DNA from 3 places in the Variovorax sp. GW821-FHT09B05 genome. Region 1 is predicted to be linked to each of the others. Evidence: predicted binding sites of a transcription regulator. Region 1 holds the regulator's gene; each other region holds the start of a gene.
What was found. The regulator LexA, encoded in region 1, represses DNA repair genes until DNA is damaged. The targets are predictions, from matches to a motif close to ACTGTATNNNNATACAGT.

Region 1 (3,269 bases):
GCATCGCCCAGCCCGACTGCGCCGAGGGCTTCCTGTTTGACGGCTTCCCGCGCACCATTCCGCAGGCCGACGCGATGAAGGCCGCGGGCGTCAAGCTCGACTACGTGCTCGAGATCGACGTGCCCTTCAGCGACATCATCGAGCGCATGAGCGGCCGCCGCTCGCACCCAGCTTCGGGACGCACCTACCACCTCAAGTTCAACCCGCCCAAGGTCGAAGGCAAGGACGACCTGACCGGCGAGGAACTGATCCAGCGCAAAGACGACGAGGAAGAGACCGTGCGCACGCGGCTCGACGTCTACAGCCAGCAGACGCGACCACTGGTCGACTACTACTCGGCCTGGGCCAAGACCGATCCGGCCGCCGCGCCGAAGTACCGCGCCATCCAGGGCGTGGGCACGGTCGAAGAGATCACGCAACGTGCACTGGCCGCACTGAGCAGCTGATCCCCGACTCGAATCCCAAGCCGCGTGCGGGCCTCGAGGCCCGCGACGCGGCTTTTTTCTTTGGCGTCCCGACTTCAGAGTAATTCGAGCGTCAGCGCGATGCGCGCCTTGACGGGCGTCAGCGCGCCCGCATCGCGCAGGCGGTCGCCCGGCTTGGGCAGGATGCGCCCTTGCGTGCAGCGGGTGGCGCGCAGCACCGCGATGCCGGCCTCCTGCGCCTCGAGCGCCGCCGCCTCGAGCGCATGGTGCAGCGTGCCGTTGCCGGTGGTCGCCAGCACGAGGCCCCGCAGAGGAGACGCCGCCGTGCCGTCGGCACGCAGCGCATGGATCAACGCGCCGCTCGCGCCCGCGTGGCTCATCACGATCTCCACGCGTGGCCATGCGACCTCGTCCTCGGGCAGGCGATCGAGGACAGCGCTCGCTTCCGACGCCGGCCAGTCGCGCACGCGCCGCACCTCGCCCTCCTCCACGTAGCCCACCGGCCCCGCGTCGCCCGCGTCGAAGGCATCGAGCCGATAGGTGTGCACCTTCTGCACGTCGAAGGCACCGAGCACCGTGCCCGCGCATACCGCGGTCACGCCCTGCGCGCCCGGTGTCGCGGCCACGGCGATCGCATCGCGCACGTTCTGCGGACCGTCGGGCGACAGCGCAGATGCCGGGCGCATGGCGCAGGTCAGCACGATGGGCTTGCGCGGTGCCAGCACCGACTGGAGGAAGAAGGCGGTTTCCTCGAGCGTGTCGGTGCCGTGGGTGATCACCACACCGGCCACGTCGGGCTGCGCCAGCCAGTGGGCGCAGCGCAGCGCCAGTGCGCGCCAGATCGCGAAGGACATGTCCTTGCTGTCGACCTGCGCCACCTGCTCCGCCGCCAGCGTCACGCCCGCGGGCGCTTCGATGCCGCCGAGCAGGTCGGCCACGCCCACCTCGCCGGCGGTGTAGCCGATGTTGTCGCCGCTGTGCGCCGCGCGGCCCGAAATGGTGCCGCCGGTGCCGAGCACCACCACGCGCCGCGGATTCGTAAGGGATGAAGTCACCATGACTTGCCAACTTTGAAAAACTGGTTAAAAATACAGGTACTGGATGTTCAGCCAGTGCCGCAAGGAACCACCATGCAGTTCGCCGTGAAGCTTACCGCCCGCCAGCAGCAGATCCTCGATCTGATCCAGAGCGCCATTGCCCGTACCGGGGCGCCGCCCACTCGCGCCGAAATCGCGAGCGAGCTGGGCTTTCGCTCCGCCAATGCCGCCGAGGAGCATCTGCAGGCGCTGGCCCGCAAGGGCGTCATCGAACTCGTGAGCGGTACCTCGCGCGGCATCCGCCTCAAGGGCGATGCACTGCGCTCGCTGGCCGAATCGCGCAACAGCCAGTTCTCGCTGTCGCTGCCCGGCATGGCCCAGCTCGCGCTGCCGCTCATCGGCCGCGTCGCGGCCGGTTCGCCGATCCTCGCGCAAGAGCATGTCGACCAGACCTACTACGTCGAGAACACGCTGTTCCAGCGCCAGCCCGACTACCTGCTCAAAGTGCGCGGCATGTCGATGCGCGACGCCGGCATCATGGACGGCGATCTGCTCGCCGTGCAGGCCACCAAGGAAGCGCGCAACGGCCAGATCGTGGTGGCGCGCCTCGGCGACGAGGTGACCGTCAAGCGCCTCAAGCGCAACAAGCAGGTGATCGAGCTCCACGCCGAGAACCCCGACTACCCGACCATCGTGGTCCAGCCCGGCGAGCCCTTCGAAATCGAAGGCCTCGCGGTCGGCCTGATCCGAAACACCATGCTGATGTAGGCCTGCCGAGCCGGCCCGGCGGTCTGCATCGCCGAGCCGCTTCGCGGATCCGCATCACGCATACCCCATCCGGTCGCCGCAGGTGGCGGGCGTATGGCGCTTTGTCGCCATCACCCTGCTGCGCCCGATGACAACGAATCCTGCCTGTGTTCAACCTCAAACCTTCTTGGAGTTCACATGGGAATCGCCCTCCTCACCTTCGTCGATCTTTGGATGCCGCTGCAGTCGCTCGCGAGCCGCTGGTTGCCCGCCCGCCCCGCACACCGTCGCGATGACGACCTGTGCGCCAGCGAGCTGCGCTATGTCTCGGTACGGCCGTCGTGCACGGCACGCGGTGACAGCGGACAGAACGCCGTCACGGCCGCAGCCGTCGCCCAGGCGCCTTCGCGTCCGCTGCGGGTGGTGCGCGTCGTCGACCGCCAGCAGGGCGGCGCGCGCAACAGCAACCGCGTGGTGATTTCGGGCCGGATGGCGGATGTGTGCGCCGAGCTTGATCGCCTCGCCGCGCTCGAGGCACTCGAAACCGCCGCCGTGTCGCCCCGCCCCGTGCACCTGCACTGAGGGCGCCGGCCCCGGCGTTTCACGCGGTCGCTCGATCGCGAGGACGCGCGAGGTCTAGGCAGAGGGTGTGAAGAAACCGCAGCAGCTGGTTTTTTCACACCCTGTCGGGAAGGCAGTCCAACGTCGCCCCTTTGCCCGCCTTTGCCCCCGCTTCTCCTGCCTTTGCCCCCGTTTTCACCCCTTTCGGGGCCCAGGGGCCGTATCCAAACGTTCAACGGCGCGCCGATTCCATGCTGCGAGGCACAATGGCATGCCATGAATATTGTGATCCTCGACGATTACCAGGATGCGGTGCGCAAGCTGCACTGTGCTTCGAAGCTCGATGCCTACGCAGCCAAGGTCTACACCAACACCGTCAAGGGCATCGGTCAACTCTCGGTGCGGCTCAAGGACGCCGATGTGATCGTCCTGATCCGCGAGCGTAGCCAGATCTCGCGCCAGCTGATCGAGAAACTCCCCAAGCTCAAGCTGATCTCGC
Region 2 (3,269 bases), on a different contig from region 1:
CGACGGCAACGCGGACGCCGCGCTCGCCGCTAGAACAGGCTGCCCTGCCCCGGCGCGCCAGGTGGCCGAAAAGCGCTGAGGTCGAGCGCGATGCGCTCGCGGTTGAAGCCGATGCGCGCGGTCGCCTTCTCGAAGCGCTGGCGCAGCAGGTCGGCCCACAGGCCGGTGCCCTTCATGCGCGTGGCGAAGTCGGCGTCGTAGTCCTTGCCGCCGCGCACGTCGTGGATGCGCGCCATGATGCGGTCCGCGCGCTGCGGGTAGTGCAGCGCCAGCCACTGCTTGAACAGCGGCGCCACCTCCCAGGGCAGCCGGATCATGGTGTAGAAGGCGCTGCGCGCGCCGGCCTCCCAGGCCGCCTCGAGCACCTGCTCCATGTCTTCCGTCACGAACGGAATCTGCGGCGCCACGCTCACGCCCACCGGCACGCCGGCCTCGGCCAGCGTGCGGATGGTGCGCAGCCGCCGGTGCGGCGCCGCGGCGCGCGGCTCGAGCTTGCGCGCGAGTTCGCCGTCGAGCGTGGTCACGGTCACGTACACCGCCGCCAGGCCGCGCGCGGCGGCCGGCGCGATCAGGTCGAGGTCGCGTTCGATCGCGCTGGACTTGGTCACCAGCCCGAAGGGGTGGTTGACCTCCGACAGCAGCTCGATCAGCGAGCGCGTGATGCGCAGCTCGCGCTCGATCGGCTGGTAGCAGTCGGTGGCCGTGCCGATCGCGATGTGGCTGGGCCGGTAGCTCTTGCGGCCCAGCTCGCGGCGCAGCACCTCGACCAGGTTGCGCTTGGCGATCAGCTTGGTCTCGAAGTCCAGCCCCGGCGAGAGGTTGAGGTAGCTGTGCGTGGGCCGCGCGAAGCAGTAGATGCAGCCGTGCTCGCAGCCACGGTAGGGGTTGATCGAGCGGTCGAAGTAGATGTCGGGCGAGTCGTTCTCGTTCATGGCCGACTTCACGTCCTCGAAGCGCACCTCGGTGGCCAGGGGCTCGAGCTCGTCGGCCTCGGCGGCGTTCTCCTCGAGCGTGCCCCAGCCGTCGTCGAAGGCATCGCGCTCGTCCTTCGAGAAGCGGTGCGCGAGCCGCGTGGCAGCGCCGCGGCCCTTGATGGCCTGGATGGGGATGTAGGCGGCGGGTGGCATGGCGCAACTCCTTCGCGGGTCGGTTAACTGTTTAAACATACAGTATTTCACCATTCCGCCGGGCCGCTGAGATTTTTCTATTTCTTTCTTGACAGAAATTTCGGAAGTCCTAGACTCCAGCGCATGGAACTCACCGACATCCAACGCAAGTTCGTCCTCCACTGGGGCGAGATGGGCTCCATGTGGGGCGTCAACCGCACCGTCTCGCAGATCCATGCGCTGCTGTTCGTGCACGGCAAGCCGATCCATGCCGAGGAGCTGTCCGACACCCTGGGCGTGGCGCGCTCCAACGTGAGCAACAGCCTGAAGGAACTGCAGGCCTGGAACCTGGTGCGCGTCACCCACATGCTGGGCGACCGGCGCGACTACTTCGAGACCAGCGTCGACGTCTGGGAACTGTTCCGCACCGTGGTGCGCGAGCGCAAGGAACGCGAGTTCGACCCCACCATCCGCGTGCTGCGCGAGATCGTCGCGAGCCCCGACTTCCAGAAGGAATCGGCCGATGCGCAGGACCGCATCCGCTCCACCATGGACCTGATGGCCAAGCTCGCCACCTGGGCCGACGAGATGCTGCGGCTGTCGCCCGGCACGCTCGACAAGGTGCTGACGCTGGGCGCGAGCGTGCAGAAGTTCGTTCGCGGCGATGCGCCCGCCACCGGCAAGGACGATCCCGACGCCCACCATGCGAGCCTGCCGATGATCTGAGGCCGGCTCTTTTTTTGCCCATTAATTTCTGTTTTGACAGAAATATCGAGAACAAAGAACACCATGCCCCGTCCCACCGCCATCACCTACCCGCTGACCGTCTACTACGACGCCACCTGCCGCCTGTGCAGCGCCGAAATGGGCGCGATGAAGGCGCGCGACGCGGCCGCGCGGCTCGTTCTGGTCGACTGCTCGCCGCCCGACTTCGAGGCCGGCCCGGCGCCGCGCGAGGCGCTGATGACCGCGATCCACGTGGTCGATGCCGCCGGCCGCGTGCAGGTCGGCGTGCCCGCGATCCGCGCCTGCCGCGAGGCGGTCGGCCTGCCCAACGGCGGCGCCCTGCTCGACCTGCCGCTGGTCGCGCCGCTGGCCGATCGCGCCTATGCCGCGCTGGCGCGCAACCGCCAGCGCCTGCCCGGCTGGTTCGTGACCCTGCTCGCCGGCCCGGCCGCGAAGGCCTCGCGCACCTGCGCCGACGGCCAGTGCCGGCTCTGACATCCGCACCGCCTTCCCCACGAGGAGTTCACCGCATGCCCAGCGTCTTCCAGCCCGATTTCCGCCTGCCGCACACCGCCGAGGCCTCGGCCCCGGTCAGCCGTGCCGACACGCAGGACTACTTCACCGAGGTCGCCACCGACTACGGCGCCTGGAGCCCCAGCTACAACATGCACTTCGGCTACTGGCGCGCGGGCCTGAATCCACTGCGCCGCGAAGGCATGCTGGTCGAGATGAACCGCGAGGTCGGCCGCGCGTTGCGACTCGACGAGCGCCCCACGGACGACGGCCGCCACTGCGTGCTCGACCTGGGCTGCGGCGCCGGCGCCACCGCGCGCACGCTGGTGGGCGACGACCGCCGCCTCTACGCCGTGACCGTCACCAACGTGCCGGTGCAGAACCGCATCGCCGCGCGCCTCGACGCCCAGGCCGGCGTGACCGACCGCATGGCGCACCTCGAGGCCGACTACACGCGCACCGGCCTGCCGGCCGCGCAGGCCGACGGCGCCTGGGCGCTCGAGAGCGCCTGCTATGCCGAGGGCACCGCCAAGGCCGACTTCGTGCGCGAGGCCGCGCGCCTGCTCAAGCCCGGCGCGCGGTTGGTGGTGGTCGACGGCTTCCTGCTGCGCCGCGAGCCCGGCCGCCTCGCGCGCTGGCTGCACCGCCTGTGGGCCGACAGCTGGGCCGTGCCGACGCTGGCCGTGCGCGCGGACTTCGTGGCCGCGCTGCGCGAACACGGCTTCGAGGAGATCGAGGTGCGCTCGCTGCGCTGGCGCGTCGCGCCGAGCGCGCTGCACATCCCCGCGCTCGCCACCCGCTTCACGCTGGCCGAGCTCTGGAAGGCGCGCGGACGCCTGAGCCCGTGGCGCCGCAAGCACATCGTCGCCAGCTACTGCGCGCTCGCGCTGGGCCTGTTCTGGCGCGACTTCGACTACTGCATGG
Region 3 (3,269 bases), on a different contig from region 1:
TCAGCGGTGTGGCGGGCGGGCTCGCGCCGGGCGTCGAAGTCGGCGACGTGGTCGTGGCGACCGAGTTGCTGCAGCACGACATGGACGCCTCGCCGCTCTTTCCGAAATACGAAGTGCCCTTGATGGGCCTGGCGCGTTTCAAGGCCGATGCGGCGATCGGCGATGCGCTGGCGGCCGTGGCCGAGCAGACCCTGCGCGATCCCGTGGCCTTGGTGGGGCAGGGCGCCGTCGACGAGTTCGGCCTTCGTTCGCCGACCGTGCATCGCGGCCTGCTGATCAGCGGCGACCGCTTCGTCGCGACCGCGGCCGAAAGCGAGGCGCTGCGCCGCGCGCTGCCCGATGCGTTGGCGGTGGAGATGGAAGGCGCCGCGGTGGCGCAGGTGTGCCACGACTACGGCGTGCCCTTCGCCGCGATGCGCACGATCTCGGACCGTGCCGACGACGAAGCCCATGGCGACTTCGCGCGCTTCGTCGCCGAGGTCGCGAGCCGCTACAGCCTGGCGCTGGTCGGCGCCTGGCTCGCCGCCCAGCCTTCTACTTGAGCCAGCCGCGCCGGCGGAAGTACCACATCGGCACCAGCGCGCTCGCGGCCATCAGCACGATGGCGTAGGGATAGCCCATGGCCCAGTCGAGCTCGGGCATGAACTTGAAGTTCATGCCGTAGATGCTCGCGATCAGGGTCGGCGGCAGCAGCGCGACGCTGGCCACCGAGAAGATCTTGATCGTCTTGTTCTGGTTGATGTTGATGAAACCGACGGTCGCATCCATCAGGAAGTTGATCTTGTCGAACAGGAAGGCCGTGTGGTTGTCGAGCGACTCGATGTCGCGCAGGATCTGCCGCGCTTCCTCGAACTGCTCGGCATTGAGCATCTTGCTGCGCATCATGAAGCTGACCGCGCGGCGCGTGTCCATCACGTTGCGGCGGATGCGCCCGTTCAGGTCTTCCTGGCGCGCGATGGCGCCCAGCACCTCGCCCGCGAGTTCGTCGCTGACGTTGCCCGAGAGCACCTTCTTGCTGGCGGCCTCGAGCTCGTCGTAGATGTTCTCGAGCGAGTCGGCCGAGTACTCGGCGTCGGCGTCGAAGAGCTTGAGCATCACTTCCTTCGCGTCCTCGATCAGCCCCGGTGCGCGGCGCGCGCGCATGCGCAACAGGCGGAACACGGGCACGTCCTCGTCGTGGATCGAGAACAGCACGCCGCGGCTGCGCAGGTCGGTGTTGTGCTGGTTGAGGATGAAGGCGACGCGCACCGCGCGCGGGGCTTCGTCGTCGTCGATCAGGAAGTCGCTGCGGATGTGGAGCTCGCCGTTGTCCTCTTCATAGAAGCGTGCCGATTCCTCGATGTCCTCGTCCATCGCGTCTTCGGGGATCGAGAGGCCGTAGTACTGCTTGATCCAGCGCTTCTCCTCGAGCGTGGGCGATTCGAGGTCGACCCAGATCGGCTGGAAGCGGGAGAGCTCCTCGAGGGCCTCGATCTCTTCCTGGACGAGGCGGCCGTTGGCGAGCGTGAAGATATTGAGCATGGCTCACTCCCGTGAAATGGCTGGGGCGATGGGGCGGACGGGCGGGGGGCGAGAAAGGGGGGCGCTTTCAAATCCCGGACCCGGTCGGCCGGACTCAGCCGGGAGTTGAAAGCTGCCGAGACGGGGCGGTTTCCACGATGCGGTCTCCAGTTGCAGCGAGGCGCGATTATGTCATCGGCGAATGAGCGCAGAGTTGGCTGGACTGGACGAACATCCAGTAGAGTGGCGCCCATGCCGAGCGCCGTGTCCCCCGTTTTTTCCAGCCCGCCGGCGACCCAGGCCGAGCGCCTCGCGGCCGCCCTCGCCAGCCTCAACGACGAGCAGCGCGCGGCGGTCGAGCACGGGGTGGAGGCGCTGGCTGGTGGCGCGCCGGACGCGGCCGATGCAGGGCCCTTGCTCGTCATCGCCGGCGCCGGCTCGGGCAAGACCAGCACGCTGGCGCACCGGGTGGCACACCTGATCGCGCGCGGGGTCGATCCGCAACGGCTGCTGCTTTTGACCTTCTCGCGCCGTGCCGCGCAGGAAATGGCGCAGCGCGCCGGCCAGGTGCTCGCGCGCGTGCTGGGGCTGCAGGCCCACACCGCGCCCGCGCTGCCCTGGGCCGGCACCTTCCACGGCATCGGCGCGCGGCTGCTGCGCGAGTACGCCGCGCAGATCGGGCTGGACGACAACTTCACCATCCACGACCGCGGCGATGCCGAGGACCTGATGGGGCTGGCGCGGCACGAGCTCGGTTTCTCGTCGAGCGCGCGCCGCTTTCCGCACAAGGGCACCTGCCTGTCGATCTATTCGCGCTGCGTGAACACGCGCGCGCCGCTCGAGTCGGTGCTCAGGCAGTCCTTCCCGTGGTGCGCCGAATGGGGCGTCGAGCTGCAGCAGCTGTTCGGCGCCTACGTCGAGGCCAAGCAGCAGCAGAACGTGCTCGACTACGACGACCTGCTGCTCTACTGGGCCGGCATGATGGAGGAGCCCACGCTGGCGCAGCACCTGGGCGCGCGCTTCGACCACGTGCTGGTCGACGAGTACCAGGACACCAACCTGCTGCAGGCCGCGATCCTGCTCGCGCTCAAGCCCGACGGCCGGGGCGTGACGGTGGTGGGCGACGACGCGCAGTCGATCTACTCGTTCCGCGGCGCGACGGTGCGCAACATCCTCGACTTCCCCACGCAGTTCTCGCGGCCGGCGCGCGTGGTCACGCTGGAGCGCAACTACCGCTCCACCCAGCCGATCCTCGACGTGTCGAACGCATGCATCGCGCATGCGGCCGAGCGCCATGCCAAGACGCTGTGGACCGACAAGCCCTCGGCCGGGCGGCCGCAGATCGTGCGCGTGCCCGACGAATCGCAGCAGGCCTGCTGGGTGGCCGACAAGGTGCTCGCGCACCGCGAGGGCGGGCTCGCGCTCAAGTCGCAGGCGGTGCTGTTCCGCACCTCGAGCCACAGCGCGCCGCTCGAACTCGAGCTGGCGCGCCGCAACATCCCGTTCGTGAAGTACGGCGGGCTCAAGTTCCTCGAGGCCTCGCACGTGAAGGACCTGCTCGCGGTGCTGCGTTTCGCGCAGAACCCGCGCGGGCGCATGGCGGGTTTTCGCGTCACGCAGCTGATCCCGGGCATCGGTCCGGCCACCAGCGCGAAGCTGCTCGACGCGATGGACCAGGCGGCCGATCCGGCCATCGCCCTGCGCGACTTCGTGCCGCCGAGCGCCGCGCGCGTCGAATGGGCAGCCTTCGCCGAGGCCTATGCCGCGCT

Region 2: AC07RM_RS18000 (PA0069 family radical SAM protein) is a predicted target of LexA. The motif match lies at 1,154-1,171, and genes of this name have one in related genera.
Region 3: AC07RM_RS36510 (ATP-dependent helicase) is a predicted target of LexA. The motif match lies at 1,723-1,740, and genes of this name have one in related genera.

What each region holds. Positions count from the first base shown of each region.
Region 1 is NZ_JBWKPN010000005.1:272,717-275,985, forward strand. It holds gene adk (adenylate kinase) at 1-446, shown strand, start outside; gene AC07RM_RS15525 (asparaginase) at 521-1,483, opposite strand; gene lexA (transcriptional repressor LexA) at 1,556-2,230, shown strand; gene AC07RM_RS15535 (hypothetical protein) at 2,408-2,791, shown strand; gene AC07RM_RS15540 (D-2-hydroxyacid dehydrogenase family protein) at 3,047-3,269, shown strand, end outside.
Region 2 is NZ_JBWKPN010000006.1:261,966-265,234, reverse strand. It holds gene AC07RM_RS18005 (efflux transporter outer membrane subunit) at 1-79, shown strand, start outside; gene AC07RM_RS18000 (PA0069 family radical SAM protein) at 30-1,127, opposite strand; gene AC07RM_RS17995 (GbsR/MarR family transcriptional regulator) at 1,251-1,832, shown strand; gene AC07RM_RS17990 (thiol-disulfide oxidoreductase DCC family protein) at 1,896-2,327, shown strand; gene AC07RM_RS17985 (SAM-dependent methyltransferase) at 2,363-3,269, shown strand, end outside.
Region 3 is NZ_JBWKPN010000022.1:13,972-17,240, reverse strand. It holds gene AC07RM_RS36520 (5'-methylthioadenosine/adenosylhomocysteine nucleosidase) at 1-542, shown strand, start outside; gene corA (magnesium/cobalt transporter CorA) at 535-1,521, opposite strand; gene AC07RM_RS36510 (ATP-dependent helicase) at 1,753-3,269, shown strand, end outside.